3 regions of the Halomonas sediminis genome follow, and region 2 is predicted to be linked to each of the others. Evidence: predicted binding sites of a transcription regulator. Region 2 holds the regulator's gene; each other region holds the start of a gene.

Evidence for each region. Region 2 encodes sigma-54, which starts transcription at its own class of promoters, with help from an activator protein. Its sites were predicted from a motif close to TGGCACNNNNNTTGCTNT; they were not measured.
Region 1: the regulator sigma-54 is predicted to act here: its motif matches at 3,825-3,842, upstream of glnL (nitrogen regulation protein NR(II)).
Region 3: the regulator sigma-54 is predicted to act here: its motif matches at 6,248-6,265, upstream of LG290_RS15885 (P-II family nitrogen regulator).

What each region holds. Positions count from the first base shown of each region.
Region 1 covers NZ_CP085246.1:218,860-229,147, reverse strand. The annotation lists gene LG290_RS01170 (DUF6435 family protein) at 45-215, shown strand; gene LG290_RS01165 (ChaN family lipoprotein) at 229-1,164, shown strand; gene ntrC (nitrogen regulation protein NR(I)) at 1,216-2,640, opposite strand; gene glnL (nitrogen regulation protein NR(II)) at 2,633-3,679, opposite strand; gene glnA (glutamate--ammonia ligase) at 4,047-5,453, opposite strand; gene LG290_RS01145 (hypothetical protein) at 6,049-6,561, shown strand; gene LG290_RS01140 (hypothetical protein) at 6,785-6,934, shown strand; gene LG290_RS01135 (metal ABC transporter ATP-binding protein) at 6,934-7,680, shown strand; gene LG290_RS01130 (metal ABC transporter permease) at 7,664-8,554, shown strand; gene LG290_RS01125 (metal ABC transporter solute-binding protein, Zn/Mn family) at 8,579-9,508, shown strand; gene LG290_RS01120 (cupin domain-containing protein) at 9,651-10,288, shown strand, end outside.
Region 2 covers NZ_CP085246.1:1,167,094-1,177,381, reverse strand. The annotation lists gene mlaE (lipid asymmetry maintenance ABC transporter permease subunit MlaE) at 1-278, opposite strand, end outside; gene LG290_RS05715 (ABC transporter ATP-binding protein) at 290-1,114, opposite strand; gene LG290_RS05710 (KpsF/GutQ family sugar-phosphate isomerase) at 1,374-2,360, shown strand; gene LG290_RS05705 (KdsC family phosphatase) at 2,416-2,958, shown strand; gene lptC (LPS export ABC transporter periplasmic protein LptC) at 2,960-3,550, shown strand; gene lptA (lipopolysaccharide transport periplasmic protein LptA) at 3,547-4,044, shown strand; gene lptB (LPS export ABC transporter ATP-binding protein) at 4,041-4,820, shown strand; gene LG290_RS05685 (RNA polymerase factor sigma-54) at 4,939-6,357, shown strand; gene hpf (ribosome hibernation-promoting factor, HPF/YfiA family) at 6,519-6,830, shown strand; gene ptsN (PTS IIA-like nitrogen regulatory protein PtsN) at 6,835-7,305, shown strand; gene rapZ (RNase adapter RapZ) at 7,443-8,387, shown strand; gene LG290_RS05665 (HPr family phosphocarrier protein) at 8,398-8,667, shown strand; gene pmbA (metalloprotease PmbA) at 8,664-10,016, opposite strand; gene yjgA (ribosome biogenesis factor YjgA) at 10,115-10,288, shown strand, end outside.
Region 3 covers NZ_CP085246.1:3,352,878-3,363,165, forward strand. The annotation lists gene LG290_RS15850 (amino acid ABC transporter permease) at 1-621, shown strand, start outside; gene LG290_RS15855 (amino acid ABC transporter ATP-binding protein) at 683-1,411, shown strand; gene LG290_RS15860 (host attachment protein) at 1,552-1,980, shown strand; gene LG290_RS15865 (LysR family transcriptional regulator) at 1,996-2,922, opposite strand; gene LG290_RS15870 (ferredoxin--NADP reductase) at 3,147-3,923, shown strand; gene glnK (P-II family nitrogen regulator) at 4,051-4,389, opposite strand; gene LG290_RS15880 (ammonium transporter) at 4,534-5,784, opposite strand; gene LG290_RS15885 (P-II family nitrogen regulator) at 5,853-6,191, opposite strand; gene LG290_RS15890 (accessory factor UbiK family protein) at 6,534-6,914, shown strand; gene LG290_RS15895 (hypothetical protein) at 7,060-7,374, shown strand; partial or broken gene LG290_RS15900 (transposase) at 7,487-7,928, opposite strand; gene LG290_RS15905 (hypothetical protein) at 8,537-8,899, shown strand; gene LG290_RS15910 (YifB family Mg chelatase-like AAA ATPase) at 9,711-10,288, shown strand, end outside.

The DNA.
Region 1 (10,288 bases), 950 kb from region 2:
ACAAGGAGTGTACATTTCACGATCTCCATTGAGAGGAATAGTTTATGTTGAGTATCTTCAAACGTGACCCGAAGAAAAAGCTTCAGCAAGCCTACGAACGCAAACTGCAGGCCGCCATGGAAGCCTCGCGCAACGGCGACATGCGTGCCAATGCGACCCTCACTGAAGAGGCCAATGCTCTGTTGAGCGAGATTCAGTCGTTGGAGAAATCCTGACTCAGGAGTTCGCATGCCCCATTGCTTTCGCATACCGAGGCGAGCCACCGCGGTATTGATGCTCGCCATGCTCGCTGCATTGCCAGGCGCTGCCATAGCCGAGGGTGAACCCTGCCCGGCACCGGGCCAGTGGTTCATGCAGGGTGCCTTGACGACACCCGAAACATTGCTGGCCACTGCCGCTCGGCAAGAAGTGGTGATGCTCGGGGAGCGCCACGATGAGAAAGCCCATCACCGCTGGCAGCTGCATACCTTGGCCGGGCTATATGCGCACCGTTCCGACATGGTGATCGGTCTGGAAATGCTTTCCCGCGACGTGCAACCGGTATTGGATGCCTGGGTAGCGGGCGAGCTTGATGAAGAAGCCTTTATTCGCGAAAGCAACTGGAAAGAGGTGTGGGGAATCGATGCTGAGCTTTATCTGCCTATCTTGCATTTCGCCCGTATGCAGCAAGTCCCGCTGGTCGCGCTGAATATCCAACCGGCGCTGCGCCAACGCCTGGCCCAGGAAGGATGGCAGGCCGTACCCTCATCCGAGCGCCACGCAATAACGGCGCCTGGCGCCGCAACCCCTGCCTACCGCGAACGACTGACGCAAATCTTTCAACACCATCCTGCTGCGGAAAACGAAGAAGAAAAACAGGAAGGGCAAGTGCAAGACAAGAACGAGGGTGCCGCCCTGGAGAGCTTCATCCAGGCGCAGCTGGCCTGGGACAGGGCCATGGCCGATGGCTTGGCAACGGCGGCACAGAGCGGTTCTCTGGCGGTAGGCCTGATGGGTTACGGTCATGTCATCCACGGCGACGGCGTCCCCCATCAACTGCAAGACTTGGGCATCAGCCGGCGAATGGCGCTTTTACCCTTGGCCATCAACGACTGTCAGCCGCCCGATGCAAGCCTCGCCGATGGCATTTACGTCTTGGACGAGGCAGACGAGAGTAGCGACTAGATATAGGGTTCCGGACGATCAAGTGTCCTTCACTCATTGAGCCACTCACTCTCATTCATCCGCCAAGGCGGGCAATAACGCCTTGAGCTTACGGGTCAGCGTATTGCGCCCCCAGCCCAGAAGCTCAGCCGCCTCCCCTTTGCGCCCCCCGGTATGCTTGAGCGCGGTTTCGATCAGAATGCGCTCGAAATCCGGCACCGCTTCTTCCAACAGGTGCGTATGGCCTTCGGCCAGGGCATGGTCGGCCCATTCTCGAAAAGCGTTGCGCCAGTCACCTTGCTCCCCCTCGCTATGGTTTGAAGCGCGCAGCTCCGGCGGCAAGTCTTCCACCAGCACTTCACGCCCGGAGGCCATCACCGTGAGCCAACGGCAGGTATTTTCCAGCTGGCGCACGTTCCCCGGCCAGGGCAGGTGGGTGAGATGCGCCTCGGCGTCCGCGGTCAGCACCTTGATCTCGGTGGAAAGTTCGGTGGCGGCTTCGGCCAGAAAATGCCGCATGAGACGCGGAATGTCCTCGCGGCGCTCCGCCAACGTGGGCAGATGGATACGGATCACGTTAAGCCGATGGAAGAGGTCTTCACGAAAGCGGCCTTCATTGACCAGGGTTTCCAGATTCTGGTGAGTGGCGGCAATGATGCGTACGTCCACCTTGACCGAGAGATGCCCGCCCACCCGATAGAACTCGCCGTCAGCCAGCACACGCAGCAAGCGGGTCTGCGTCTCTGCCGGCATGTCGCCGATTTCATCCAGAAACAAGGTGCCGCCATTGGCCTGCTCGAACCGCCCCTGGCGCTGGGCGGTGGCACCGGTGAAGGCCCCTTTTTCGTGCCCGAACAGCTCGGATTCGATCAGGTCACGCGGGATCGCCGCCATGTTCAGGGCAATGAACGGCTTGCCGGCACGCGGACTATGCTGGTGCAGCGCCTGAGCCACGCGCTCCTTGCCGGTCCCCGATTCACCGTTGATCAGTACGGTAATATGCGAATGCGACAGCCGCCCGATGGCACGAAAGACTTCCTGCATGGCCGGTGCTTCGCCGATGATTTCGGTGTTCAGGCCCTCCGGCACCGTAATCGGACGCCGGCGTTCGCGGGCATGAGCCACCGCCCGGCGTACCAGCGCCAAGGCTTCGTCGACATCGAACGGCTTGGGCAGGTACTCAAAGGCACCGCCCTGATAGGAGGCCACGGCGCTGTCCAGGTCCGAGTGAGCCGTCATCACGATGACCGGCAGATCCGGATGCGCCTGGCGCAGGCGGGCCATCAAGTCCAGGCCATCGATGCCCGGCATGCGAATGTCAGTGACCAGCACATCCGGCGGATCCTCGATCAACCGCGTCAGGGAGGTGTCCGCCCGCGCAATGCATTCCACCTCAAGGTCCGGTTGCGCCAAGGCGCGCTCCAGCACCCAGCGAATAGCACGATCATCGTCCACGATCACTACCCGGGCTACATCAGTGCCTGCCACCTCAGTCATGGTGCTTCTCCAACGGAATCAATAAACGAAATTCGGTATGCCCGGGGGCGGACTCGCATTCGATCAACCCTTGGTGTTGATGCAGAATCGATTGAGCGATGGAAAGCCCCAACCCGCTGCCTTCGGCACGCCCCGACACCATGGGGTAGAAAAGCGTCTCACTCAGGCTTTCCGGCACCCCGGGGCCGTTATCGATCACCCCCACTTCACAGACTAGCCGATGGCGTTCGGCCCCCAGGGTGAACTGGCGCCGAGCGCGGGTACGCAGGGTCAGTTCGGGTGCGGTCATTTCGGCATCGGTCATCGCTTGAACGGCGTTGCGTGCCACATTCAACAAGGCCTGGATCATCTGCGATTCATCGCCGGAAAGGTCCGGCAAGCTGGGGTCATAGTCACGGCGGATATCGACATCCGGGTACTCGGCGTGCAGCAGCGAACGCACCCGTTCCAGCACCTTGTGAATATTGAGGGGCATGTGCTTGATGACGTGAGTAGGCCCGAGCATTGAGTCCACCAGATCGCGTAGCCGGTCGACTTCCTCCACGATGATATGGGTGAATTCACGCAATTCCGGGGCGTGCAGGTCGCGCTCGAGCAGTTGCGCCGCCCCTCGAATTCCCCCCAGGGGGTTCTTGACCTCGTGCGCCAGGCCTCGCGCCAGCACCTTGATCGTTTCCTGGCGGGTCATCAGCGCTTCTTCACGGGAAATCTGCATCAAGCGATCGCGTGGCTCGAGCTCAAGCAGTAATTCATCTTCCGATAAGGGCGTCACCGTGTAATCGACGGTCAATGGCTCGCCATTGAGCGGCCGCAGGCGTGCTTCACGCTGGGTGAATGGATGGAAGGCATCCCGTGCCTTAGCCAGTATCGCATCGATGCTGTCGTCATTGCCCAGCAACGTATCCAGGCTGAACCCCGAGATACGGCTCAAGCTCACCGCCAGCAAGGCTTCAGCTGCCGGGTTCATCCAGCGCACCCGGAGTTCGCTGTCGAGCAGCAACACCGCCGTGGTCAGATGATCCAGCAAGCGTTTGTACATATCACTCGCGCCAAGCAGTGTCGGCTGAGACGTGCCGGGGGAAGCGTCCCCATGGTGAGTCATGGCAATACCGTTCGGTTAACGAGAAATAAGCCGATGCCAAACCGGCAGCGGATGTCCTGATAATAGAGATCCTGACAATAAGAGTGCAAAAAATACGCCAGCTATGTCGTAGGCCACGGGCTGAGCACTATTTTGTTTAAACAACAGACCCGTTTGTTTAAACGACCGACCTATTTATTTAAACGACGGGGACATATTAGTCACTGACGCAATCCTGTCGCCTAAGCCTTCGCACCATAACAGTGCATCCTAACGCAAAGACCCTGCCGAAGCAGGGTCTCGTAACAGCAGCGATGAAGATGAATCAGCAGCTGTAGTACATGTCGAACTCGAGCGGGTGCGTCGCCATGCGCAGACGTTCCACATCTTCGCTCAGAAGCTCGATGTAGGCATCGATCATGTCATCGGTGAACACACCGCCTTCGGTCAAGAAGGCACGGTCGGCGTCCAGCGCTTCCAGCGCCTGATCGAGGCTCGAGGCCACGGTCGGCACCTTCTTGCCTTCTTCCGGCGGCAGGTCATAAAGATTCTTGTCCATGGCATCACCAGGATGAATCTTGTTCTTGATGCCGTCGATACCCGCCATCAGCAGGGCCGCAAACGCCAGGTAAGGGTTGGCGGTCGGGTCAGGGAAGCGAGTTTCGACGCGCTTGCCCTTGGGGCTTGCCGTGTACGGAATACGAATTGACGCAGAGCGATTACGCGCGCTGTAGGCCAGCATGACCGGTGCTTCAAAACCCGCCACCAGGCGCTTGTAGGAGTTGGTGGACGCATTGGTGAAGGCATTCAAGGCACGGGCGTGCTTGATGACACCCCCAATATAGTACAGCGCCATTTCGGAGAGTCCCGCGTACTCCTCACCGGCGAACTGGTTGACACCCTCTTTCCAGAACGACTGGTGGATGTGCATACCGGAACCGTTGTCACCCACCAGCGGCTTGGGCATGAAGGTTGCGGTCTTGCCGTAGGCGTGTGCCACGTTGTGGATCACATACTTCATTTCCTGAACTTCGTCGGCCTTCTTCACCAAGGTGTTGAACCTGACGCCGATTTCATTCTGGCCGGCGTTGGACACCTCGTGGTGATGCACTTCCACCGTCTGACCAATGGCTTCCAGGGTGTTACACATGGCGCCGCGCAGGTCATGGAAGCTATCCACCGGCGGAACCGGGAAGTAGCCACCTTTAAGGCGCGGACGGTGGCCGAGGTTGCCGCCTTCGATAGTGCGATCCGTCGACCAGGCCCCTTCTTCGGAGGTGATCTTGTACATGGAGCCTTCGATATCGGACTTCCAATGCACCTCGTCGAAGATGAAGAACTCAGGTTCCGGACCGAAAAAGGCGGTGTCGCCCATGCCGGTAGACTGCAGGTAGGCTTCAGCACGCTTGGCGATGGAACGCGGGTCGCGCTCGTAGCCCTGCATGGTGGTCGGCTCGATGATGTCGCAGCGCAGCACCAGGGTCGCATCTTCGGTGAAGGGGTCGAGGAAGGCGGTGCCATCTTCCGGACGCAGAATCATGTCCGACTCATTGATACCCTTCCAGCCGGAGATGGAAGACCCGTCGAACATCTGGCCGTTCTCGAAAAACTCTTCATCCACATCGCGAGCGGGGATCGTAACGTGCTGTTCTTTACCGCGTGTGTCGGTAAAGCGCAGATCCACCCATCTGATCTCATTTTCTTCAATTAGCGCGAGGGTCTTGGCTGACATAGTGTTCTCCGGTATGAGCGTGGCTTTCAGCAAATCAACTCGTTGATATTGTTCAATCTCACCGCAGCTTCTGCGTCATGGTGCCAGGAAGCCATCGGGTAGTTAGAAATCGGCTCTTGTTTTAGCACGCCATACGTCATGTGACTATGCGTGCTGAGCGTCTGCCTTTATTAATGCACGGTTCGTGCCAAAAATGCACCAATAGCGACTAAAAAATAATAAATAACTGATTTTAAGATATTTAAACAAATAAACTCATCCATTTCAGTGCTTTTCTCACTCTCTTTTAGCGCATTTAATCCCTCATCCTTTCCTATCAATGCACCAAAAAAACTCAGCAACAACTCATACTGCACCAAAATAGTGCCAAATTAAAAATTTCCATGGTGACAATCTCGGGAAAACTTTAACTTGATACTCAAATAAACCAAATACTACAATCAATTACGCTAGAGCGTATTTACGCCCAAGCTTTCCCCCTACGGAGTCAGCCACAATGGGTCTTCTATGTTTTATCACAGATGCCTTAGTGACTGGCGCCATGCTTCCTCGTCATCTGGGGGCATTGCACTCAGTAGCGCTGGAGAGTTCTCACGTGCAGCTTTTGGTGACGACATCCCAGCCCGACCCGCGTCTTTCGCAACTGGAAAGCCGCTACCAGGTGCGATGCCTGCTGACGCCCGAACTCACCCTGGGCGAACGCTTGAACCATGCCGCCCTGAGCAGCCAGGCCGACTGGTTTGTATTTGCCTGCCAGCCAAGCTGCCCCACCCCGGCTGCCTGGCCGAAAATCATTTCCCGGTTAAACGCTCATAAGCTGGATGTGTTGATGATCGGCATGTCTCGCCCGGGCCTGTTCGAACGATTACTGCAACGTTTTTTCAACAAGACCCTCTTGCTACCCCACTATTTTGCCGTCACGCGTAGCTGGCTGGAGAAGATCGGCGGCTTTGATCCGGAACTGGACCACAACGCTCTCCACGATTTACTTCAACGTCTACAAACCTGCCCCACGCGCATTCAGTACATTAAAGTACCTCTCAAAGCACCCTTGCACTTTGATCCCCCAACTGTCGGCCCCACGCCTTCTTTGCGACGACCGCCATAACCGGCGGTCTTTTTCTGAGCTGCCTGTCGGCAGCGAACGACGAATCATCCCCATGGCTGTGGGGATGAAGCGTTTGCTTAATTACTACTGACGCGCATCAACTAATCCCTTGCACTCTATGCCCTTTCATCGCGGCGCGATAAAATAGCGGAGTTTGGCTCGCACCAAATGTTATGTTATAACTTACTGCAATTCTCTCATTACCTGAACGAGGATGCTTCTCATGGTGCACCGTGCCCACCGACACCGGGAAGAAGGCCCTTGCCATTTTTCCTTGATGTCGTTGTCTGCCACGCGCCGCCTGATGTTAGCGCTGATCCCCCTGGCCATGCTGTGGTTGCTGGTGGGCTGGGCTAACGGATGGTGGCCGTGATGCACGCAAACAACTCACGTCTACGGCTGCACGACCTTCAGCTGGCGCAGAGCGGGCGGATGGTGGTGGAACATCTCGACGGTCGCTTTCTGGATGGCGCCATCACCGCCTTGATCGGCGCCAACGGGGCGGGCAAGAGCACCTTGATTCAGGCCATCATGGGGGAGCTTCGCCCGATGGGGGGCAAGATCATATGCGACGTTCCCAAGGAACGGCGCGCCTGGCTGCCGCAGCAACTGGCGCTGGACCTGACCTTCCCCATGAGCGTGGAAGAACTGATCATGACCGGCACCTGGCCCAGCCACGGCGCCTTGAAGGGTTACTGCGCGGCGCATTACCGCCAGGGTCGCGAGATCATGGCGCGGCTGGGCATTTCCCACCTGGCTCACCGGCCGTTGGGCGAGCTTTCCGGGGGCCAGCGCCAGCGGGCGCTGATCGGCCGTACCTTGATGCAAGGCGCCGAGCTTCTGTTGCTGGATGAGCCCTTCGCCAACGTGGATATCGAAACCGTGGATGTGTTGATCGACGTCTTCCACGACATGGCCAAGGACGGCGCCACCCTGGTGGTGGTGTTGCACGACATGGAGCAGCTTTCGCGCCTGGCCGATGAAGTACTGATGCTGGCGGGCGGGCATGGTCGCTGGGCGTCACCCAAGGAAATTCTTGGCCGCTATGCCGGCCAACCCGCCAAGGCACCGCGCCTGCCTCTCACCTTTCCGGATAGCATTCATGTTGGCTCTGCTTGATAGCTGGTTTATCAGTCCTTTCGAATACGGTTTCATGCGCCGGGCATTGGTGGCCAGCTTGGCGCTTTCTCTGGCGGCTCCGCCGTTGGGTGTCTTTCTGGTATTGCGCGGCATGAGCCTGATCGGCGATGCCATGGCTCACGCGATATTGCCCGGCATCGCGCTGGGTTTCTTGCTGGCGGGGTTTTCGCTGCCGGTAATGAGCCTGGGTGGGGTCATGTTCGGCCTGTTGGTGGCGCTGCTGGCTGGCAGTGTGTCGCAGATGACCGGCCATCGCGAAGATTCCGCGATGGCCAGTTTCTTCATCATGTCGTTGGCGGCCGGGGTGATGTTGATCTCGCTCGGCGGCAGCAGTGTGGATCTGACGCATGTGCTGTTTGGTTCGATCCTGGCGGTCAATACCACCGCGCTGATTCTGATCGTGAGCATCAGTAGCTTGATCGTGGTGCTGATAGCCACCTTGTTTCGCGCCATGGTGGTGGAGTGCCTCGACCCCTTGTTTCTGCGCGGCCAAGGGATACGCGGCGGCGTGATCCAGGGGGTATTTCTTGGTTTGGTGGTACTTAACCTGACCGCCGGTTTCCAGACGCTGGGCACCTTGATGGCGGTAGGCCTCATGATGCTGCCCGCCACCACCGCCCGCTTCTGGAGCAAGCGCCTGGAAGGGCTGATCGGCATTGCCGTGGTCTGGGCGATGCTCGCCAGCACCGGTGGGCTGTTGGTGTCGTATCACTTCAACCTGCCGTCCGGGCCGAGCATTATTCTGCTGGCGGGGGTCGGCTATCTCGTTTCGGCCTTGGTGGGGCGCCATCACAGCTTGGCCGCCAAGTTTCGTCGTCGTGTCATTCCGCTTGGTGCGGAAGACCCTCATTAAGCTCATCCCTTTCAGGAGAAACACATGCGTTCCTTTTGCTCTTCACGTTGGCTGGTCGGTTTTTCCGCCATGCTTGCCCTGCCGGCGGCCATCGCCGCTGAACGCGTTCAGGTAACCACCAGCTTCAGCATTCTTGCCGACATGGTGGAGAACGTAGGCGGCGAGCATGTCGAGGTGACATCGCTGGTCGGCCCGGATAGCGATACCCATGCGTACTCGCCCAGCCCCGGCGATGCCCGTGCGCTCTCGGAAGCGGACTTGGTGGTCTTCAACGGCCTGCAATTCGAAGGTTGGATGGAGCGGTTGATCGAAGCCAGCGATTACAGCGGCCCAGTGGTGACCGCGACGGCAGGTATCGATACAGCGGATGCGGATGCTCACGATGACCATGCCCATGGTGACGACGACCCTCACGCCTGGCAGGATCTGACCTTGGGTAAGGTGTACGTCACTAACATTCGGGATGGACTGATCGAAGCCAACCCTGAAAATGCCGCTACTTATCGCGAGAATGCCGAGCGTTACATCAATGAGCTGGAAGCCACCGATGAGGAAATTCACCAGTTGATCGGTGAGATACCCGCCTCGACAAGTGTGATTACCGGGCACGACTCCTTCAGCTACTTCTCTTCTGCCTACGGGGTACGCTTCTTGTCACCGGCTGGGCTTTCCAGTGCCTCGGAGGCCAGCGCCACCAACATGGCGCAACTGATCGATGTGATTCGTGAGCAAAATGTTCAGGCATTGTTTCATGAAAACATGACCAATCCCGCCGTGCTCAATCAGCTGGCCGAGGAAACCGGCCTGCCGGTTGCCGGTACGCTCTACACCGATGCCTTGGCCAGTGAAGGAGAAGCCAGCACTTATCTGGGCATGATGCGCCATAATGCCCAAACACTTAATACAGCGCTGGCTGACCCGGATCACGACGATCAGCATGGTCACAGCCACTGAGCCAGTGACAAGCGTTAACGCCGCCTTCGGGCGGCATTTTTGTCGGCAAGGTATCGATGTCGCGTTATATCAGGGGGTTGCATCGAGGATGCCGCTTGAAGGAAACTGACGCTCCCGCCGTGGTCACGGAGACTCTGCCACCATGCGTCTAAACGCCGATTTTTCTCATTTTGCCAGCGTGACGCCCGCTGAGTATCACTGGGTAGACTCCCCTTCACCCGGAGTGGAACGCATGCGGCTTGACCGCATAGGCGAAGAAGTCGCCCGCGCTACTTCCTTGGTGCGCTACCCTCCCAATAGCCATTTTTCGCCCCATACGCACCCAGGCGGTGAAGAAATCCTGGTTCTGGAAGGCGAGTTTGCCGACGAACACGGCCGTTATCCTGCCGGCAGTTACCTGCGCAACCCGATTGGCACCTCGCACAGGCCGGCGGTAGGCGACAGTGGTGCCTTGATTTTCGTCAAGCTGCATCAATTCGACCCCAGCGACACACTGCATTTTGCCCGCAATTGCGCGCTTTCCCCTTGGCAGCCCGATCGGCAACCCGGGGTAGCCTATAAGGTGCTGCATACTCACAAGAATGAAAGTGTCAGCCTGGAACGCTGGGCAGCCGGTACCGAAGTCAGCTTTTCCCCGCTCAAGGGAGGTCAGGAAATTCTGGTATTGGAAGGCGAGCTGAAGACGCATGCCCCCGCCGCCCTCACTCATTACCCCAGCGGCAGCTGGCTACGCTGGCCCGATGGTGCTACCCCCACGCTCAGTGCCGGCGATGAGGGTGC
Region 2 (10,288 bases):
GCCACCATTTGCCCCAGCGCCTGTTCGGCACCGAAATCCACCAGGATGGTATACCCTTGCAATGCCAGCACCATGCCAATGAACAGCCCCGACACCAGCACAATCGCCAACGACAATACACCGACGAAATATACTTGATGCAGCCATAGGCGCAGCCCCTCACGCGAAGGCACCGCCACTGCCGACTGGGCGAGAAAAATCCCCGCGCGGCCCAGCGACTCGGAAGCATCGCATCCCTTGCGACCCCAGCGAGCAAGGCTTTCGATGCCTTTCGTCATTCCACTTTCACTCAAGGATGGCCTCCGGATGCCGTCGCATCGTCAAGAATATCGCTATAGAAATCCGGTGCCGGATAATGAAACGGCACCGGCCCATCAGGTTCGCCATGCACGAACTGACTCACTCGAGGGTCGGCATGGGTATCCAGCGACTTGGGTGTTCCTTCGGCCACCACCTTGCCATCGGAAATCAGGTAAACGTAATCAGCGATCGACAGGGTTTCCTTGATGTCGTGGGACACCACAATGGACGTCAGTTCAAGCGCTTGGCTAAGGCGACGGATCAATTCCACCAATACCCCCATGGAAATGGGGTCCTGACCGACAAAAGGCTCATCGTAGAGAATCAATTCCGGGTCCAGCGCCACGGCACGCGCCAAGGCGACCCGACGCGTCATGCCGCCCGACAGTTCAGCGGGGGTCAAGGTACGGGCACCACGCAAGCCTACTGACTGAAGCTTCAGCAGTACCAAGTCACGGATCATTGGCTCAGGTAAATCCGTATGTACCCGTAGCGGGAAAGCCACGTTTTCGAACACGTCCAGATCGGAAAACAGTGCTCCGCTCTGAAACAACATGCCCATACGCTTGCGCAGCTCGAACAGGGCCTTGCGTGACAAGCGGTGTACATCCTGACCATCTATCAGTACCCGCCCACTATCCGGCGTCAGCTGTCCTCCGATCAATTTGAGCAAGGTGGTTTTGCCGGTCCCGCTCGGCCCCATGATGGCGGTAATACGTCCGTAGGGAATGGCCATGTTGATGCCACGAAAAACTTCACGCCCACCGAACGTGAAGTGTAGATCTTCAATTTCAACAAAAGGAACGTCAGTCATGGTGACTCATTATCGGAAAATGGCGCAGTTGAGGTCGACAGCAGGTCATTGCCGAGGTCGACGATAGAATAGTTGCGAATGAGAAAACCGCTCACTAACAGTTTCAAAAACAAGATTTCAAAAACATTATCGAACATCGTATCCTAACCCTTATAGCTAGCGTCAAGCGATAAACATCCAGCTATTACGTTTCGGGCATCCCACCTCGAGGATGTTATCCTGTGTACAGACGTTCATTCACTTTCTTGAGCCATCCGCCATGAATCAGCCCGCCCCTCTCACTTCCTTGCTACGCGAAAGCGCTGTGCGCACCCTGATGGTGGAGCAGGCGGCTATCGGCGCCTTGATCGGCAAACTGGGTACCGGATTCGATCAGGCATGTCAGTTGATTCTGGCGTGTACCGGACGCGTGGTGGTAACCGGCATGGGCAAGTCCGGGCATATTGCCGGCAAGATTGCCGCCACTCTCGCCAGCACCGGCACCCCGGCTTTTTTCGTTCATCCCGGTGAAGCCAGCCATGGGGATCTAGGCATGATCACCCGTGGTGATGTCGTGCTGGCCCTGTCCAATTCCGGTGAAACCAGCGAAGTGACCGCTCTGCTGCCCTTGCTCAAGCGCATGGGCGCACCCTTGATCAGCATGACCGGGCGCCCCGGTTCCACCCTGGCACGGCATGCCGACGCCCATCTGGACAGCGGCGTGGAACGAGAAGCCTGCCCGCTGGATCTCGCGCCCACCAGTTCCACCACGGCGGCATTGGCCCTGGGCGATGCACTTGCCGTGGCTTTACTCGAAGCGCGCGGCTTCACCGCCGAGGATTTTGCCCTTTCCCACCCAGGTGGAAGCCTGGGCAAACGACTCCTGCTCAGGGTCAAGGACTTGATGCACGCCGGTTCGCGTTTACCCCAGGTGCCGCTGGGCAGCCCCCTGCGTGACGCTCTGTTGGAAATCACCCGACAAGGGCTGGGATTTACCTGCGTGGTAGACAAGGAAGGTCGGTTGGCCGGCGTCTATACCGACGGTGATTTACGTCGCACTCTGGATCAACACCATGATCTGCGTAACTTGAGCGTGGAGGATGTCATGACCCGTCCGGGCAAACGCATTTCACCTGACCTGCTGGCCGCCGAAGCCGTACGTATCATGGAAGACAACCGCATCACGGCCTTGGCCGTCGTCGACCAGCATGAACATCCTGTAGGCGCATTGCATATGCACGACCTTCTAGCCAGCGGTGTGATTTAACAAGGCTTTTCACTCAAAGATGCTTCTACCTGGAAGCGTTTCAATCGGAGGTTCCATGGCCCTATCGCCTGCTTTACTCGACCATCTGCGCCGCGTGCGCTTGCTCGCTCTGGATGTGGATGGCGTTCTGACCGATGGCCGGCTCTACTTTCAGGCCGATGGTATCGAAATCAAGGCCTTTCATACCCAGGATGGGCATGGCCTCAAACTGCTCAAGCGCGCAGGCATTCATGTCGCCCTGATTACCGGACGTGATTCGCCAATGGTCAGCCAGCGTGCAGCCGCCCTGGGAATTTCTCATGTGTTCCAAGGCTGCGAGGATAAGCTCGCCACCTTGCGCCACCTCTGTCAACGCCTTGGGATCGAACTCGATCAGGCAGCTTATTGTGGCGATGACCTGCCTGACTTGGCGGCAATCAAACGTTCCGGCATCGGAATTACCGTACCCCACGCGCCTGCCTATATTCAGTCACATGCCGACTGGGTAACCGAACGCCATGGGGGGCATGGTGCAGTGCGCGAGATCTGCGACACCCTGCTCGAAGCGCAGGGGCACTGGGGCGCCGTCATAGACACCTACCTGCACGGCCGTCGCTGAGATGAGCCGGCAAGCCTTCTTGCCGCGCTGGCTATGGATAGCCGGAATGGTGGCCCTGCTCGGCGGGTTGCTGGTTTATCTGGACCCTCGCGCACCCCAGGAAGTCGCGGTGGACCCCGCCGCCCAGGCCGAGGAACCCAGCCATGTACTGGAAGGCGCCGACATGACCTTGTTCGGTGCCGACGGGCTTATCCAGCAGTCCATCCGCACTCCCCATCTGGTGCATATTCCCCAGGATTCCCTGACCCAGGTCGAGATGCCAAGAGCCAGGCTGTTCGACGAAAAAAGGCGTGAATGGCTAGCCAGCGCCGACAGTGGCACTGTCGACATCGCCGCTCATCACTTGACCCTCAGCGGCTCGGCTCGGCTGGTCGCTCCTGAGAGCGGCTGGCAACTGGATAGCGAAGTGTTGCATTATGACAGCCGTCAGGCTCACGCCTGGAGTGACGCCCCGGTGGTGCTGCAACATCCCCCCCAGCATATGCGCGCCTTGCGCATGGATACCTGGTTGAATGATAGCCAGGTTCGCCTGACCGGCGATGTGCAAGGCTACCACCCAGCGGCAACGCGCGAGCAAGAGGAAACCCCATGAAAACGTTTCTGCAAGCCACGCTGCTGAGCCTGGCCCTGTTGCCGGCAGTGGCACTTGCCCAGCAAGCGCCTCCACCGGTCGAAGTGGAGGCAGACCGTCTTGATCTGGATCAACGTACCGGTACTGCGGTATATGCCGGTAACGTTGAAGTTCGTCAGGGCGAAATGCGCCTGAGAGGCGATCGTGTCAAAATTCAGCGTAACTCGGCAGGCGAACTGTCGCGTGCTATCGCCACCGGAGATCGCGCCTATCTTCGTCACCACCCGGAAGGCCAGGATCAACCTCTGGAAGGTTATGCCCGCACAGTCATTTTTCACGTGGCCGAACGCCGGGTGGAACTGATCGATAAAGCCGAAATGATTCAGGGCGGAGACCGCTTCACCGGAGGACGCCTGGAATACTTCATCGATCGAGAGGTCATCCAGGCTCGCGCCGATGTGGAAGGACAGGAGTCCCAACGCATCCGCATGACTCTGCAGCCCGAACAACAATGAGGCAAGCCGTGCACTCAGGCGATAGTGAAGCTTCTGCGTCTACTCTTGGCATAAAAACGCTTTATGCCCGCCATCTGGCCAAGAGCTACAAGCGCCGGCGCGTGGTCAAGGATATCAGTCTCGAGATCGCTCAGGGTAGCGTGGTCGGACTGCTGGGCCCTAATGGGGCCGGCAAGACAACTTCCTTTTATATGATCGTCGGCCTGGTACGCGCCGATGCCGGCGAAGTAAGTATCGATGAGCATGACCTCAGTGGCGCCCCCATGCACGAACGCGCCATGGCCGGCATCGGCTATCTGCCTCAGGAAGCCTCGATATTTCGCAAGCTGTCGGTGGCCGACAACATCATGGCGATTCTGGAAACGCGCAAGGACCTTGATCGAAGCGCTCGCGAACAGCGCCGGGAAGCGCTACTCGAAGACTTTCATGTCACCCATATACGCGACAACCTGGGCATGAGCCTTTCCGGTGGTGAGCGCAGGCGCGTGGAAATCGCCCGCGCGCTCGCTACCGAACCGGCGTTCATACTGCTCGACGAACCTTTTGCCGGAGTCGACCCTATTTCCGTGGGTGAGATCAAGACCATTATCCGCGCGCTCAAGGCACGCCATATAGGCGTCTTGATCACTGACCACAACGTGCGTGAGACCCTGGACATCTGCGATACGGCTTATATCGTCGGCGACGGCCAGATCATCGCCAATGGCCCTCCCCAAAGCATTTTAGACAACCAGCAAGTACGCGATGTGTACCTAGGTGCCGATTTCCGCTTATAGGCAATATTTTCCCAGCCTAGTGGCATATTTATTGCTAATCATTACCCAAAGCTGGGTTGCGTCAGGTCGTGGCTCGCACTAGGGTAAAAACTTTCGATCAAGCAAGCGGGACTTCCCTATGGTCATGAAAGCCTCACTTCAATTGCGCATGGGTACTCAGCTGACCATGACGCCGCAATTGCAACAGGCCATTGCACTGCTGCAGTTATCCACGCTTGATCTGCGACAGGAAGTTCAGCAGGCACTCGACAGCAACCCGATGCTGGAACAGGAGGATGAGTTCGGCGAGCAAACCGTCAATGAAACTCCCGAGCCGGAATGGTCGGAGGATATCCCCACCGAGCTTGCTGTCGATAGCGACTGGTCGGATACCTACCAGGACATGGGTTCTATGGTTGGCGGCACTTCGGAAGGACCGGATTTTGAACGCCAGGCCGCTGGGCAAAGCCTCCAAAGCCGCTTGCTCTGGCAACTCGCGATGACTGATTTCGACGACCGTGAACAGCTGGTAGCGGAAAGTCTTATCGATGCCCTCGATACCAATGGCTACCTGACCCAGACGCTCAACGAGATCCGCGAAGGATTGCGCGGGCAGGTCGAGCACATCACCTTGCGAGAAGTGGAAGGGATACTGCTGCGCTTGCAACAATTCGAGCCTACCGGCGTCTTCGCCCGAGATCTGCGTGAATGCCTGATGCTTCAACTGGCAACGTTACCCGATGAGACGCCGTTGCTGCCCCAGGCACGACGTCTGGTGCGTCAGTTTCTGGAAGCCTTGGGCAAGGACGATTTACGCCTGCTCAAGCGCCGCCTGGGTCTCGATGACCAGCAGCTGAATGAGGTCATTCATCTGATTCGAAGTCTCGACCCACGGCCGGGCAGCGCCTTTTCCGAAACGACCGATAGTTATGTGATTCCCGACCTGGTAGTCCGCCATGATGCGCAAGGCTGGCACTTGGAGCTTAACCCTGAGGCACTTCCCCGGTTGAGAATTCAACCGGATTACGCAAGCCTGATCAAGCGCGCTGACAAGAGCCACGATAACCAGTTCCTCAAGGAGCATCTCCAGGAAGCACGTTGGTTGATCAAGAGCCTGTCCAGCCGCAATGACACCCTGCTACGCGTAGGGCGCGAAATCATTATCCGGCAGATCGGTTTTCTGGAGCATGGCGAGGAAGCCATGAAACCCCTCATACTGGCGGATATTGCCGACGCCGTTGAGATGCACGAATCCACCATCTCGCGAGTAACCACGCAAAAATACATCCATACCCCGCGTGGCGTCTTCGAGCTCAAGTACTTTTTTTCCAGCCAGGTGGGAGGCGGCGAAAGCCAGGGCGATAGCCATTCAAGTACCGCCATTCGCGCACGGCTCAAGAAACTGGTTCAGGAAGAACCTCCGGGCAAACCCCTTTCCGATAGCCGAATCGTGGTACTGCTACAGGAAAACGGCGTCAAGGTGGCACGTCGCACAGTCGCCAAATACCGCGAAGCCATGGGAATCCCCCCTTCCAGTGAACGCCGTCGATTAAGATAGTCTCGAGAAAAGATCTTACAGAAAAAAGCCTGAACAAAGCCCGCAATCAACGCATAAGCCGAGCTGAATCAATGAGATTCAAGAATCTTTTCCCAAGGGCTTTGCTTGAAAGGAAAAAGGGTTACAATCAAGTCACAGCCCGACAGAGAAGGAGTACGTCAATGCAAGTCAATATCACCGGTCATCATGTGGAACTGACTGACGCCTTGCGTGACTATGTCAATGAAAAGCTCGCTCGCGTAGAGCGACATTACGACAATATCACCACGGTACAAGTAGTCCTGTCTGTCGAAAAAGAACGTAAACAAGCCGCCTGTACCCTGCATGCAGGCGGTATTGACGAACTGCATGCCGAAGCCACGGATGTCGATATGTACGCTGCCATAGATGCCTTGGCGGATAAGATCGATCGCCAGCTCGTCAAGCATAAGGAAAAAGCACAAGCCCGCGCCCAAGGCGCCGGGGTGCGTTAACCTGATGTCACTGGAAGCCATCCTGCCCCCCGAGCGTGTGCTTTACGACGTGCCCGGGGGGAGCAAGAAGCGTATACTGGAATTTTTCAGCACCTTCATTGCTCAGAATACCCCGAGCCTGGATAGCCAAGAGGTCTTCAGTCGACTCATTGGCAGAGAACGCCTAGGCAGTACGGGAATCGGCAATGGAGTCGCTATTCCTCATGCCCGCAGTCCCCACTGCGATGCGCCTATTGCCAGCTTTCTCAAGCTTGCCGAACCGGTGGATTTTGACGCCATTGACGGCGACCCGGTCGACTTGCTGTTTGTGTTGCTGGTACCGGAACAAGCCGATGACACTCACCTCGCGCTTCTCGGCCAGGTAGCCACGATCATGAACGATGCGGACACCCGTGCTCAGTTACGCAAGAGTGCCAGCCAACGCGAACTGCTTGACATACTGATGGCGACGATTCGAAACCAGGACGTTTCCTGAACTTTATTGTTCACGTTCTGAACGTTATTGTTTTCTGCATCAGCCTACGAGTACCTTATCCGTCATACCTTCGTGCCTCCTCGCAGCCCCTCACTAGACGCTGCAGGGTGACGCCTGGCCAGGAGCAGGAGATTCATATGCAACTCGTGATCATCAGCGGGCGCTCCGGCTCGGGAAAATCCATCGCTCTGCAAGCCTTGGAAGACCTGGATTATTACGCCATTGATAACTTACCCGCCATGTTGCTGGGTTCACTGGTGGATGAACTGGTTCAGGAAAGCGAAAGAACCCATTTGGCGGTGAGCATCGATGCACGCAACCTGCCCTACGCATTGGAGCGTTTTCCCAGCCTGTTAATGGAATTGCGCGAACGGGGTATCGATTGCCAAGTCATTTACCTGACCACCGATGCCCGTATCCTGCTGGAACGTTACTCAGCGACGCGCCGACGTCATCCATTGACTCGCAACAGTGACATGACATTGGAAGAAGCCATCACCGAGGAAGAAAAGGCTCTCAGCGAGATCCGCAACCTTTCCGACTTGATGATCGACACCTCGCGGTTATCCGTGCATGACCTGCGTCGCCGCCTTGTCGACCAGGTGGCTCATCATCAACGTGACCAGCTTGCGCTCACCTTCGAGTCGTTTGGGTACAAGCGTGGGGTTCCCCTGGATGCCGATCTGGTATTTGACGTACGCTGCCTGCCCAACCCCTACTGGGACCCTCGGCTACGTCAATCGAATGGACGCGATGCCACTATCATCGAATTTCTTGATGACTTCCCCATCGTCCATAGCATGTACAACGATATCCATGACTGGCTGGAACGTTGGCTACCTGCTTATCAAAGCAGTCAACGCAGTTACATGACGGTGGCCATCGGTTGTACCGGTGGGCAGCATCGGTCAGTTTATATGGCCGAACGCCTGGCCAGACAAGTCATGAATAATTACGGTAATATCAGTCTGCGCCATCGCGAACTGGGGCTGCAATACACTCTCAGTGCCGAGAAAGGCCAGGTAGAATTCACCGGTGATGAAGGCTCAACATCAACGCCACTCAGCGCACACGCAAGATAAAGGAAATACGGTGCCTCAACGCAAGCTGACGCTTATCAACCGACGCGGTCTGCATGCTCGTGCTGCCACCAAACTGGTGCAGTGCTGCCAGGATTTCAACGCACGCGTACACGTTCAAAAAGCCAGTCAAGAAGCAGATGCGGCCAACATCATGGCTCTCTTGATGCTGGCCGCTCCCTGTGGCACTGAACTTACAATAAGCGCAGAAGGCGACGATGCAGAACAGGCACTCGAAGCGATCCAGGAACTCTTTGACGCCCGCTTCGATGAAGACGCCTAGCTAGTTTCCTGGTCGCCGGCCACTGTCATTTCATCAATCAACCAGCTGCCGGTGTGAATGCTGCCTCGCGTATCGGTGTCGTTACCGATACCTACCAAGCCACTGAACATCTGTTCGAGGTTACCGGCGATGGTGAACTCTTCAATGGGATACTGGACCTTGCCATCTTCCACCCAGAAGCCGGTAGCACCGCGAGAGTAGTCCCCGGTGACGCCATTGACCCCTTGTCCCATCAATTCCGTTACCCATACCCCACGCCCCATTTTTTGCAGCAAGTCTTGCGGTGCGCTTAACGGTGCCGAGATACGTAGATTCCGAGCTCCCCCGGCATTACCCGTGGTCTGCATTTCCAGGCGTCGAGCGCTATAGCTCGAGAGCATATAACTTTCCAGGCGTCCCCGATCGATAAAACGGTTATTGCGCGTTTGTACACCTTCGTTATCGAACGGCGAACTGGCCATGGCGCCGACCTCCATGGGTCGTTCGCTTAAGGAGAACCAGTCGGGAAACAAAGGATCTCCCAGGCGGTCACACAAGAATGACGCTTGGCGATACAGAGCGCCGCCGGCCAGGGCGCCCATCAGATTGCCTACCAGACCAGCCGCCAGGCTCGGGTCGAAGAGTACCGGAAAACGGCCGGTCTTGGGACGCCTTCCACCAAGCCGGCGCAGCGTTCGCTCAGCTGCCTGCCGCCCAACTGCTTCGGGGTCCTGTAACTGTCGTGGGTCGCGGGCCGAGGTGTAATCATAGTCACGCTGCATGCCGCTGCCGTCCTGGGCAATCAACATGCAGGAGAGTGAGTGACGGCTGCCTTTCTGGCTCCCCAGGAACCCATGGCTATTGGCATAGACCCGCACGCCTTCTCCTGTCGAAAGGGACGCCCCCTCAGAATGGGTGATGCCTTCGACGCCGCGACCGGCGCTTTCGCAGGCAAGTGCTATTTCAATAGCCTGTTCGGTACTCAGCTCCCAAGGGTGATGGACGTTTAAATCGGGGAAATCCGTGGCCATCAATGCAGCATCCGCCAGACCTGCCGCTGGGTCTTCGCCGGTGTAGCGCGCAATCGCCATGGCTTTTTCCACCGCTGCACGAATTGACGCCTGCCCGGCATCGGTAGAGGAAGCACTCCCTTTGCGCATACCGACATATACCGTGACGGCGATACCTTGATCTCGGGACAGCTCGACGGTTTCGACTTCGCCCAGACGCACACTGACACCCACGCCTTGATCGACACTTGCCCCAACCTCGCAGGCATCCGCACCCAACTGTTTGGCCAGTGCCAACGCCTCTTCGGCACGCGTTTCCAGCAGCTGTTGCTGCGCCGGCGCATCAAACGCTTGTGTCATGTTTTTCTCCTTCCTCAGCCGAGAATCCTCGGCAGGTGAATGCTGTCGCTTGCGGCCTGATATACTGCCGCAACCTGAATTCGTTAACGAGCCACATCATGTCCAAAAAACGCCCTGACTTCATCGAAAACGATGAACAAGAACGCCCCAGCAAATCGCAGCTCAAGCGTGAAATGCACGCCCTGCAGGAACTGGGGGAAAACCTGATTGCCATGAAACCCGCTGAGTTGGCACGGTTTCCGCTTTCCGATGACATGCTGCGTGCCATCGAG
Region 3 (10,288 bases), 1.3 Mb from region 2:
TTGACCCTGATCCTGGCAGTGGTGGGCATGGTGGGTGCTTTACCTATCGGTATCGTGCTGGCACTGGGGCGGCGCTCGAACATGCCTATCGTCAAGAGCTTCTGTGTGGTGTTCATCGAGTTCTGGCGTGGTGTGCCCTTGATCACGGTGCTGTTCATGGCCTCGGTGATGCTGCCGCTGTTTTTGCCCTCGGAGCTCAGTGTAGACCGCCTGATACGCGCCCTGATCGGGATAACCCTGTTCCAGAGCGCCTACATGGCGGAAGTGATACGTGGCGGACTGCAGGCGATTCCCAAAGGTCAGGAGGAAGCTGCCGCCGCGCTGGGCATGACCTACTGGAAACGTACCGCCCTGATCGTGATGCCCCAAACGCTCAAGATGATGATTCCCGGCATCGTCAATACGTTTATCTCGTTGTTCAAGGACACCACCCTGGTAATGATCATTGGGTTGTTCGACTTGCTCGGGATCGTGCAGGCTGCGCTTTCCGACTCGCGCTGGCTGGGCTTTTCGCTGGAAGGCTACGTCTTTGCCGCCTTCATGTTCTGGATCTTCTGTTTCAGCATGTCGCGCTACAGCCAATACCTCGAACGCAAGCTGCACACCGGCCACAAGCGTTGATCACTCAGGAACCTGTCAGGAAAACATCATGAATCAAACAGCCACACAGCCAGCAGACCTGATGGTCGAGATGCACAATGTCAATAAATGGTTCGGTGATTTTCACGTCCTGCGCGACATCGATCTGGAAGTGAAGCGTGGTGAGCGTATCGTCATCTGCGGCCCTTCGGGGTCGGGCAAGTCCACCCTGATTCGCTGCATCAACCATCTGGAAGAACATCAGAAAGGCGAAATCGTGGTGGGTGGCGTCCCACTGACCCAGGATGTGAAGCGCATCGAGCAGATTCGCCGGAGCGTAGGGATGGTGTTTCAGCACTTCAACCTGTTTCCCCACCTGACCGTCCTCGAAAATTGCTGTATTGCACCGATGTGGGTCCAGAAGAAATCACGGCGCGAGGCCGAGGCGGAAGCCATGCAGTACCTGGAGCGAGTACAGATCGCCGAGCAGGCGAAAAAGTACCCAGGCCAGCTTTCCGGGGGTCAGCAGCAGCGCGTGGCTATTGCACGTTCGCTGTGCATGCACCCGGACGTCATGCTGTTCGACGAACCGACCTCGGCGCTGGACCCGGAAATGATCAAGGAAGTGCTGGATGTCATGGTCGAGCTTGCCCATGAAGGCATGACCATGATGTGCGTGACCCATGAAATGGGCTTTGCCAAGACCGTGGCAGATCGGGTGATCTTCATGGATCAGGGCCAGATCATCGAGGAAAATGCACCCGAGCCGTTCTTCAACAACCCACAATCCGAGCGCACACAGCTGTTTCTCAGCCAGATCCTCGGTCACTGAGTCATGGGATTGGAATAGTGAGTCTTTGAAATAGCGAGTCTTGGGGTACCGTGAGTCTTTGTAGCGGCAGCGGTAGTTGACCATTTCCCCAAGACTTGCCATGGTTTAACTGACACTCACCCACAGGAGTAAGCGACTCTATGACGACTTATATCGTGGTAGCCGATGCAGCACGCGCTCGAATCTTCACCCGTGACGCCCTGACAGTGACCGAAAAGGAAAGCTTGGTGCATGCCGAAGGGCGGTTGCACGAAGGTGACCTTGTAACAGGTAGCGACGCTGATGTGAGTGAGTCGATGGCACCTGGCTCACGGTCTTCTTACCCGGAAGGCGTCGCCTCGAAACATGAGGCGAGAGTATTTGCCAAACAAGTCGCCGACCGGCTTTACCAGGCTCGCGTTGATAACCAGATGGAAAAACTCATCCTGGTGGCCCCTCCCAAGTTTCTCGGATTGCTGCGAGACGAGCTGGATAACCCCACCCGCAAACTGGTTCTGCACACTCTGTCCAAGGACCTCAGCAAGGCGCCGCTGGAAGATATCAAGGAAGCCGTCAGCGAGTTGCGTTGAACCTGAGCTCTTTACTCAAGGAGTGTAAGGTAGCGCGATTTCATCACTACGCTTGGCCCCGGCAGTCATCTCGCGGCACAGCCGCAGAAACTCCCTTACGCCGGTGGTCAGGTATTTGTGACGGTGCCAGATGAAGGTGAACTGGCGTTTCAAGTCCAGCTCCGGCGTGGGCAGCGGTACCAGACTGCCGCGCCGGAACGCATCGCGCAGGGCCAGTTTCGAAATACAGCCAATGCCCAAGCCCGACTCTACTGCTCGTTTTATGCCTTCGGTATGCTCAAGTTCGAGCAACGTATTGAAACGGCTGCGCCGGTGGCGGGCGGCCTGCTCCAGCGTCATGCGCGTCCCCGAGCCCTGTTCGCGCATGATCCAGTCCTCGCGCAACAGGCGCTCGAGTTCAAGGTTCTGACTTCCCGCCAGCGGATGGCGTGGTGAGCAGAACACGCATAGCTCATCTTCCACCCACGGCTGGCTGATGATTGCCTCGTCATCGCATTGGCCTTCTATCAAGCCCAGATCCAATGTGTGTTGACGTACACCCTCGATGATATTGCGCGTATTGCGCACCGCCAGCCGCACCCGGCTTCCGGGATAGCGCTGCATGAAGTCACTGATCAACAGCGTTGCCAGGTAATTGCCAATGGTCAGCGTTGCCCCCACATCCAGCGAGCCTACCCCCTGCTGACCACGCAGCAGTTCTTCGATCTCTTCGCCCCGATCAAGCAGCGCTACCGCCTTGGGTAGTAGCTGAAATCCCAGCGCATTGAGCTTCAAGCGCTTTCCGAGGCGATCCAGCAGCTGGCAGTCAAATTGTCGCTCCAGCTCCGCAAGTGCCGTACTCGTAGCAGACTGGGAAAGCGCTAAGGTGCGTGCCGCCTGAGAAACGCTTTCATGCTGGGCCACCGCCACAAACACTTCCAGCTGACGCAGGGTGTAATGCATGATTCACCTCAGTGACACGAATGCCGACCTATCGGTTGAACATTAGCGTTGGCGAAACGCCTTATCAAAATTGCTTATCGAAAACCCTTTATCGAAAACACTGATAAACGTTATCCATATTATCTGCTTAACAGATATACCAAAGTTTTTTAGACTTGTCGGCAACCTTACTCAATTTTTTATTCTAAAAACGAATAAAAACGACCCAACAGCAAGGAGCCATCATGAGCAAATTTGCCCTGGAAGAAGTTCTCAGCGTTCATCATTGGAACGATTCGCTGTTCAGCTTTCGTACCACCCGTGAGCGAAGCCTGCGTTTCAAAAACGGTCAATTTGTCATGATCGGGCTGGAAGTGAATGGTAAGCCCTTGATGCGCGCCTATTCCATCGCCAGCCCCAACTACGAAGATCACCTTGAATTCTTCAGTATCAAGGTGCCGGACGGCCCACTGACATCACGCCTGCAACACCTCAAGGTCGGGGATCAGATCATGGTCAGCCGCAAGCCCACCGGCACCCTGGTCACCGATGACCTTCTGCCGGGGCGCAACCTTTATATGCTCTCGACCGGCACCGGTCTGGCGCCGTTCATGAGTTTGATTCAAGACCCGGAAGTTTTTGAGCGCTTCGAAAAAGTCGTGTTGATTCATGGGGTGCGCCACGTTTCCGAGTTGGCCTATACGGATTTCATCACACGTGAATTGCCCGCGCATGAATACTTGGGTGAAGAGATCGCTGAAAAACTGGTCTACTACCCCACGGTCACCCGGGAAGAGTTCCACACCATGGGTCGCCTGACCGATCATATTCGCACCGGCAAGTTATTCGAGGATACTGGCCTGCCTCCCATCGACCCGCGTCAGGACCGCGCCATGATCTGCGGCAGCCCCGCCATGCTTGACGACACCAGTGCCTTGCTTGATGAACTGGGTCTGAATATTTCGCCACGCATGGGCGAGCCAGGCGATTACGTTATCGAGCGCGCCTTCGTCGAGAAGTAAACCCGCCCCGGCGCCATCAAGAAGTCGTTATCGAAAAAAGTCCCATCGCATTGAAGCGATGGGACTTTTTTGTTGCCGCAACTAACTTGTTCACCGAAACTAGTGGGTTAGCGCAGCCAAGTAGCGGTCACACCGCGTCTTTGCCGGTTTCGCCGGTACGGATACGAATCACCTGCTCCAACGGCATCACGAAAATCTTGCCGTCGCCGATCTTGCCGCTATTGGCCACTTGAGTGATGGCATCAATCACCTGCTCCGCCATTTCATCATCCACCGCCACTTCCAGCTTCACCTTGGGCAAAAAATCCACCACGTACTCGGCACCCCGATACAGCTCCGTGTGGCCCTTTTGCCGGCCGAAGCCTTTCACTTCCGTCACGGTGATGCCTTGCACGCCAATATCGGACAGCGACTCGCGCACGTCGTCAAGCTTGAACGGCTTGATAATTGCTGTGATCAGTTTCATCGCCAATTCCTCTATGGATCATATTATCGAGCTTAGTGCCCAAGCATACACCGCCAAGGTCACAGAATAAAAAAGACCTCCCCGAAGGGAGGCCAAGAGGAGCACGCCAGCTCACCAAGTAAGTGACAGCTTGTTGTTTTTGCTTTATTTCTTGCTGGCACTAAACTCAGGGTAGGCTTCGAGACCGCATTCGGCGATATCGACGCCTTCATATTCTTCTTCTTCAGTGACTCTGATGCCCATCACGGCTTTGAGAATCAGCCAGACAACCAGGCTGGCCAAGAATACCCAACCGAAGATAGCGATTGCACCGATGATCTGGGCGCCGAAGCTGGCATCCGCATTGGACAGCGGCACCGCCATCAGGCCCCAGATACCCGCGACCCCGTGCACGGAAATAGCGCCCACCGGGTCGTCGAGTTTCATCTTGTCCAGCGTAACGATGGCCCCCACCACGATCAGCCCGCCCACGGCCCCTATGGCCGCAGCACCTAGCGCAGAAGACGACAAGGGGTCAGCGGTAATCGACACCAGACCGGCAAGGGCACCGTTCAGCGCCATGGTCAGGTCCGCCTTGCGGAACCACAGTTTGGCCAGAACCAGCGCAGCGATCACACCCCCAGCGGCGGCGGCATTGGTATTGACGAAGACTTGAGCGACGTTATTGGCGGACGCCACATCGGACATCTTCAATTCAGAGCCGCCGTTGAACCCGAACCAGCCCATCCACAGGATGAAGGTACCCAAGGTGGCCAGCGGCATGTTGGCACCCGGAATAGCAAAGATAGTGCCGTCTTTGCCGTACTTGCCCTTACGCGGACCCAGCACCAGAACACCGGCAAGCGCAGCGGCGGCACCCGCCATGTGGACGATGCCGGAGCCAGCGTAGTCAGAGAAGCCGACCTCGGCGAGCCAGCCCCCGCCCCAGGTCCAGTAGCCGGACACCGGATAGATGAAAGCTGTCATCACCACGGAGAAAGCCAGGAAGGCCCAGAGCTTCATGCGCTCGGCCACGGCACCCGAGACGATCGACATGGCGGTGGCCACGAATACCACTTGGAAGAAGAAGTCGGCGCGCATGGAATAGTAGGGGGCATCATCGCCACCGGCGGTCACCGCCTCCACGCTATTTTCGCCGCCCAGCAGGAAACCGAGATTAGGCAAAAAACCACCGCCCGGACTTGAGTACATGATGTAGTAGCCGACTAACAGGTACATGGTGCAGGCGATGGCGAACAAGGCAATGTTCTTGGTCAGAATTTCAGCGGTATTCTTGGAACGCACCAAACCGGCTTCCAGCATGGAAAAGCCCGCGGCCATCCACATCACCAGCACACCACAAATCAAAAAATAGAACGTATCGAGCGCATAACTCAGCTCTGTTAATTCCGTCATTGGAATGTCCCCTTAGGCTTGCAAACGACGCAGTCACTGGACGGCGAGAGGTTTAAATGGCATCAGATTTAAACGGCATCGGCGCCGCGTTCACCGGTACGAATGCGAATGACATCTTCAAGAGGAGTGACGAACACCTTGCCGTCCCCGATCTTGCCGCTATTGGCGGCGTTACAGATGGCATCCAGAACGCTTTCCAGACGGTCGTTGTCGACCGCGACTTCCAGTTTGACCTTGGGCAGGAAATCCACCACGTATTCTGCACCCCGGTAAAGCTCGGTATGGCCTTTCTGGCGACCAAATCCTTTGACTTCCGTGACGGTAATTCCTTGAACCCCATTGTCTGCCAGGGCTTCGCGCACGTCGTCCAGCTTGAATGGTTTGATGATGGCGGTAATGAGTTTCATCCGGAACTCCTTTGGTGAACAGCGGCAAATGCCGCCCGGCAATTACCTGAACCGTTAATGCGCATACCGTGCCACCAATAATTTATTTGTTTTTTTTCAAAATCTTATTTTTAAATTCCTTGTCTTCCTCTAGTCAAACAAGCCAGTTTTCGAGAGCCGTTTTTCCGCTGATGCACCAGGAAAGATCAGCCTGTGAAGTCGCTCGCATCATTTTGATGCATAAAAGACCCTGACAAGCACATGCGCGTCGTCATTGGGTTGCGTATCCTGTGAGGGATACCGTAAAAAGCAACGCCCAATTTCACAGGCTTTACTTTCAGGCCTTACTTTTAGGAGACTGCCATGGCGCCCCAAGACCCCATCAGCCGGCTGGCCCAGCAAATCGGCGAGCGTTTGCAGAATGCATCCCAGGCCCCCGAAGACATTCAAAAAAGCATGCAGCAGGTCGTGCGCGGTGCATTCGACCGTCTCGAGCTCGTGTCGCGGGAAGATTTCGATATCATGATGGACGTGCTTCAGCGTACCCGTGCCCGTGTAGAGGCCCTGGAAAGCCAGGTGGCCGCCCTCGAAGCGGCGGTGGATAAAGCACAGTCCGCTTCCGCCGCGCCTGTCCCGACGAAAGACACGCCCCCCATGGAAGCCGAAGCGCCTCCTCTCCCGGCGGACGCCAGCAGCGAAGTACCCAAGCCTGCGGATACGTCACCCAAGCCCGGCGATTCATGAGGCAAACCAAGTCCACAACAACTGGCCAAGCCCACACCCGCTGGGCTTGGTTTTTTTTGATGCTCTGCTATTTTTTCCTGAAGGGAGCTGGAAAGGTAGTTCAGCCGGAAAGCTAAATGGCCACCACAGCCAAAGGAGCAATCACATGAAAAACGCCCCCACCGATAAGGAAAAAGCCAACGAAAAGCAACGGGCTGAAGAGCTAATAAAAAGAGACATGCCCAAGGGAAGTCCATCTCAACCTTCCAGACCTTCCCCAGAAGACGCAAAAGAAGAGGTATATCGTCCCGAGGAGAATGTAGATAACCAAAAAGCGGGCACGACAACGCCTCATCACGGCAATGTGCATGATGATGAAAAGGAGCTGCCTGGCTGGCAACTGACCAAGGACAAGGCCGAGCATAAGAAGCACATCAACGAAGCGACCGAAAAGGCCAAAAACCCCAGACGTAACGGTTAACACCGACCGGCCCGAAGGCAGACGGGCAGGATTAGCCTGTGGAGCGACTGGAGCGGGGGGCAGCGGCCTAGCCGTTGTCTAGTGAAGGCGTGTTGAAGCAGTATCGTCTCTTCACGGTGGCCTGCTTGTAGGCGTGTGGGCCTGGCTGTTTGCAGATCAGTTCCAGTTCACTCATCAGCTGGCGAACCTTGAAGCGTCCGATCACAACGCCTTCGTCATTAAGCATGGTGGTGATCATACGGCTGCCCGCTGAACTTCAGTTCTTGCGAAATATCCGGTTCACATCGGCTCACAAAACCACTCGTTCGGCGTCCACTACCGACCGCCTGGAGCGAGATACTTCAAACGCTCACAGCGGGATTTCCAATTCCTGGATCCGCTGCTGCTTCGGCATCAGCGCTTTGGACTTGGGAGTAACCCCGCCATGTTCTTCTGAGAGCTGCTTTACCCACCCCCTCAAGGCGTTTCGCCGACATTCAAGGAGCGGCTGGCTTCGGCAATCGTATACCTTGATCAAGCACCAGGCCGGCAGCTTCCTGCTTGTACTTCGGCATAAAAGATCGCCGTTTTTCTGGTCATCAGACACCTCACTTATGGTGGCAATATTACCACCTACGTTGGTGCTCGGTTTCATTGGACTACTACACACGATCACTCCGGCTGTCCTCGATGAGCTGATGAGATTCGATACCAAGACGTTTTACCAGAAGATTTGTCCCGGACGAAGAGCCACGCTGTAGCTGAGAAAATCTTGGGAGAACGGACCATGTAGTCCATCGGTGTCAGACAAGGCACACAAACCCTAGAGACAGCCATAGCCTTGTTCTTCATGTTAGTCCGGAGGGAAGTCGCTGATACCAATGACCCCGAGTTTCTTGAGGTATACCCATATGAATCCATTAAATTTAGGAATAAATCGCGAGAGAAAATGAGAATTATTTATATCTGTTACATATGTGTGGTGGTATGATTTTTCAGCAATATCTCAATGACTTAATGAGATTTTTTCGAAGCAGCTCTAGGCGAGGGGCTATAATAAAGCTAGCACCTTATAACGAAGGTATTAGTAATTGAAGAGTGTTAAATGCCGTCAAATGTCCTAATCTGAATTAGTATTACTCAAAAAATAAGTAACCTAAATTCAAGGATCAAGGGATTAAACATGAACACCCGTAAGGTATTATTTATCGCTCTTATATCACTGACTGTGACTGGCTGTGCAAGCCGTGCAAACTCAGTGGCCCCAGCATCTGTGTCTGCCGTGGAGTATTCGGGAATGTCTTGTGGAGATACTCGCGCCCAACTCTTTGATGCTCGCGAGCGTAGCAACGTACTTACAAGGAAGCAGAACAACGCGGCAACGGCGGATGCAGCCTCAGTCTTTCTTTTCCTGCTGCCTCTGGGATCAGTGTTCGGGGCTGATGTTTCCGGTGAACTCGCCCAAGCCAAAGGAGAAGTCGGAGCACTGGAGCGTGCAGCCACCATCAACTGTAGAAGAGAATCAGTTGCAATGAATGCGAACTGAACAGGATGATCACACACATTCTCTAACCTAAGTTCGTCTATTCGCTCCTGAAGGCCCATTGAAGCTCCAGGGGCGAAATTACATTCAAATGAGCTTATGATGAGCTGCATGTAATTGCTTGGAAATGATTACTAATACTCTTCTATGTGGTGTTCATTGAGAAGGCGGTACCTTATACGGCGATCAAGTCTCACTGCCATGCTCCAGTGGAACGCCAGGTCTCCCGATAGGAAATCCACGACAACCTTCGAGCTTGTTTCTCGTCTGCTCTATTTCATCGTCTAGGGAACCGCTGATCAATTCGTCTCTGGGCAACTGAAGCGTTCAACGTAGCCTGATTACCGTCTCAGCAATCGATATCTGACCACCTCAAGTGGCCTGTTCACCTGACAGCCGTGTTATCCGGTCGCCAAGCAGGACTCAAGACACACTGACCCTGTCAGCGTGTCCTTGGCATCAGGTGCGCTCTCAATGGCTAGGTCGATACTCATGCAGCCACACGTGGCCTGGCTGTCGTAGATGACATCTTCTAACACTTCATCGGCGAACGCCGACAGCGATGCATACAAGCCTGCGGATACGTCACCCAAACCGGGAATTCATGATCCAGCCCAAGCCCACACCAGCTGGGCTTGATTTTTTTGATATTCTCTTCGCTGACCGCGTGGGTGTTACCGCCACCGCCCGTGAGCCGAGCAAGATCAATCTTCCAGCCTGTGCTGGGTCAACCTTCCTAGAAAGATCTAGCCCTTTTATCTTACAAGAAAGAGCCAAATAGGCTAGGTTGGAGAGAAATCGCGAGGGAACCGCCATGACACTGGCCATTGTCGCCACCCGTGCCGGGCTGGGGCTGGAAGCACCGGAAGTGCACGTCGAAGTTCACCTGGCCAACGGCCTGCCGGGCTTGACTCTGGTGGGTTTGCCGGAAACCGCCGTAAAAGAAAGCCGCGAGCGGGTACGCAGTGCCTTGGTCAACGCCGGCTTCGATTTTCCCAACACCCGGCGCATTACCCTGAATCTCGCCCCGGCGGATCTACCCAAGGAAGGCGGGCGTTTCGATTTGCCTATCGCCCTAGGGATCCTGGCGGCCTCCGGCCAGCTTCCGGTGGAAGCCCTGGAAGGCATGGAGTGCGCCGGAGAATTGGCGCTGGACGGAAAGTTGCGCGCTTTTCCCGGGGTGCTGCCCTTTGCGCTGGCCACCCGCAGGACAAGGCGCCGCTTGATCATCCCCCGGGAATGCGCCGAGGAAGCCGCCCTGGCCGGTGATCTGGAGGTATTGCCTGCCGACAACCTCTGGCAGGTGGTCGCCCATCTGCTCGGCCAGGAACACATTGCGCCGCACCGGCTCGGCCCCAGAGCCAAGGCGGAAGGCCTGATCGACGACCTGGC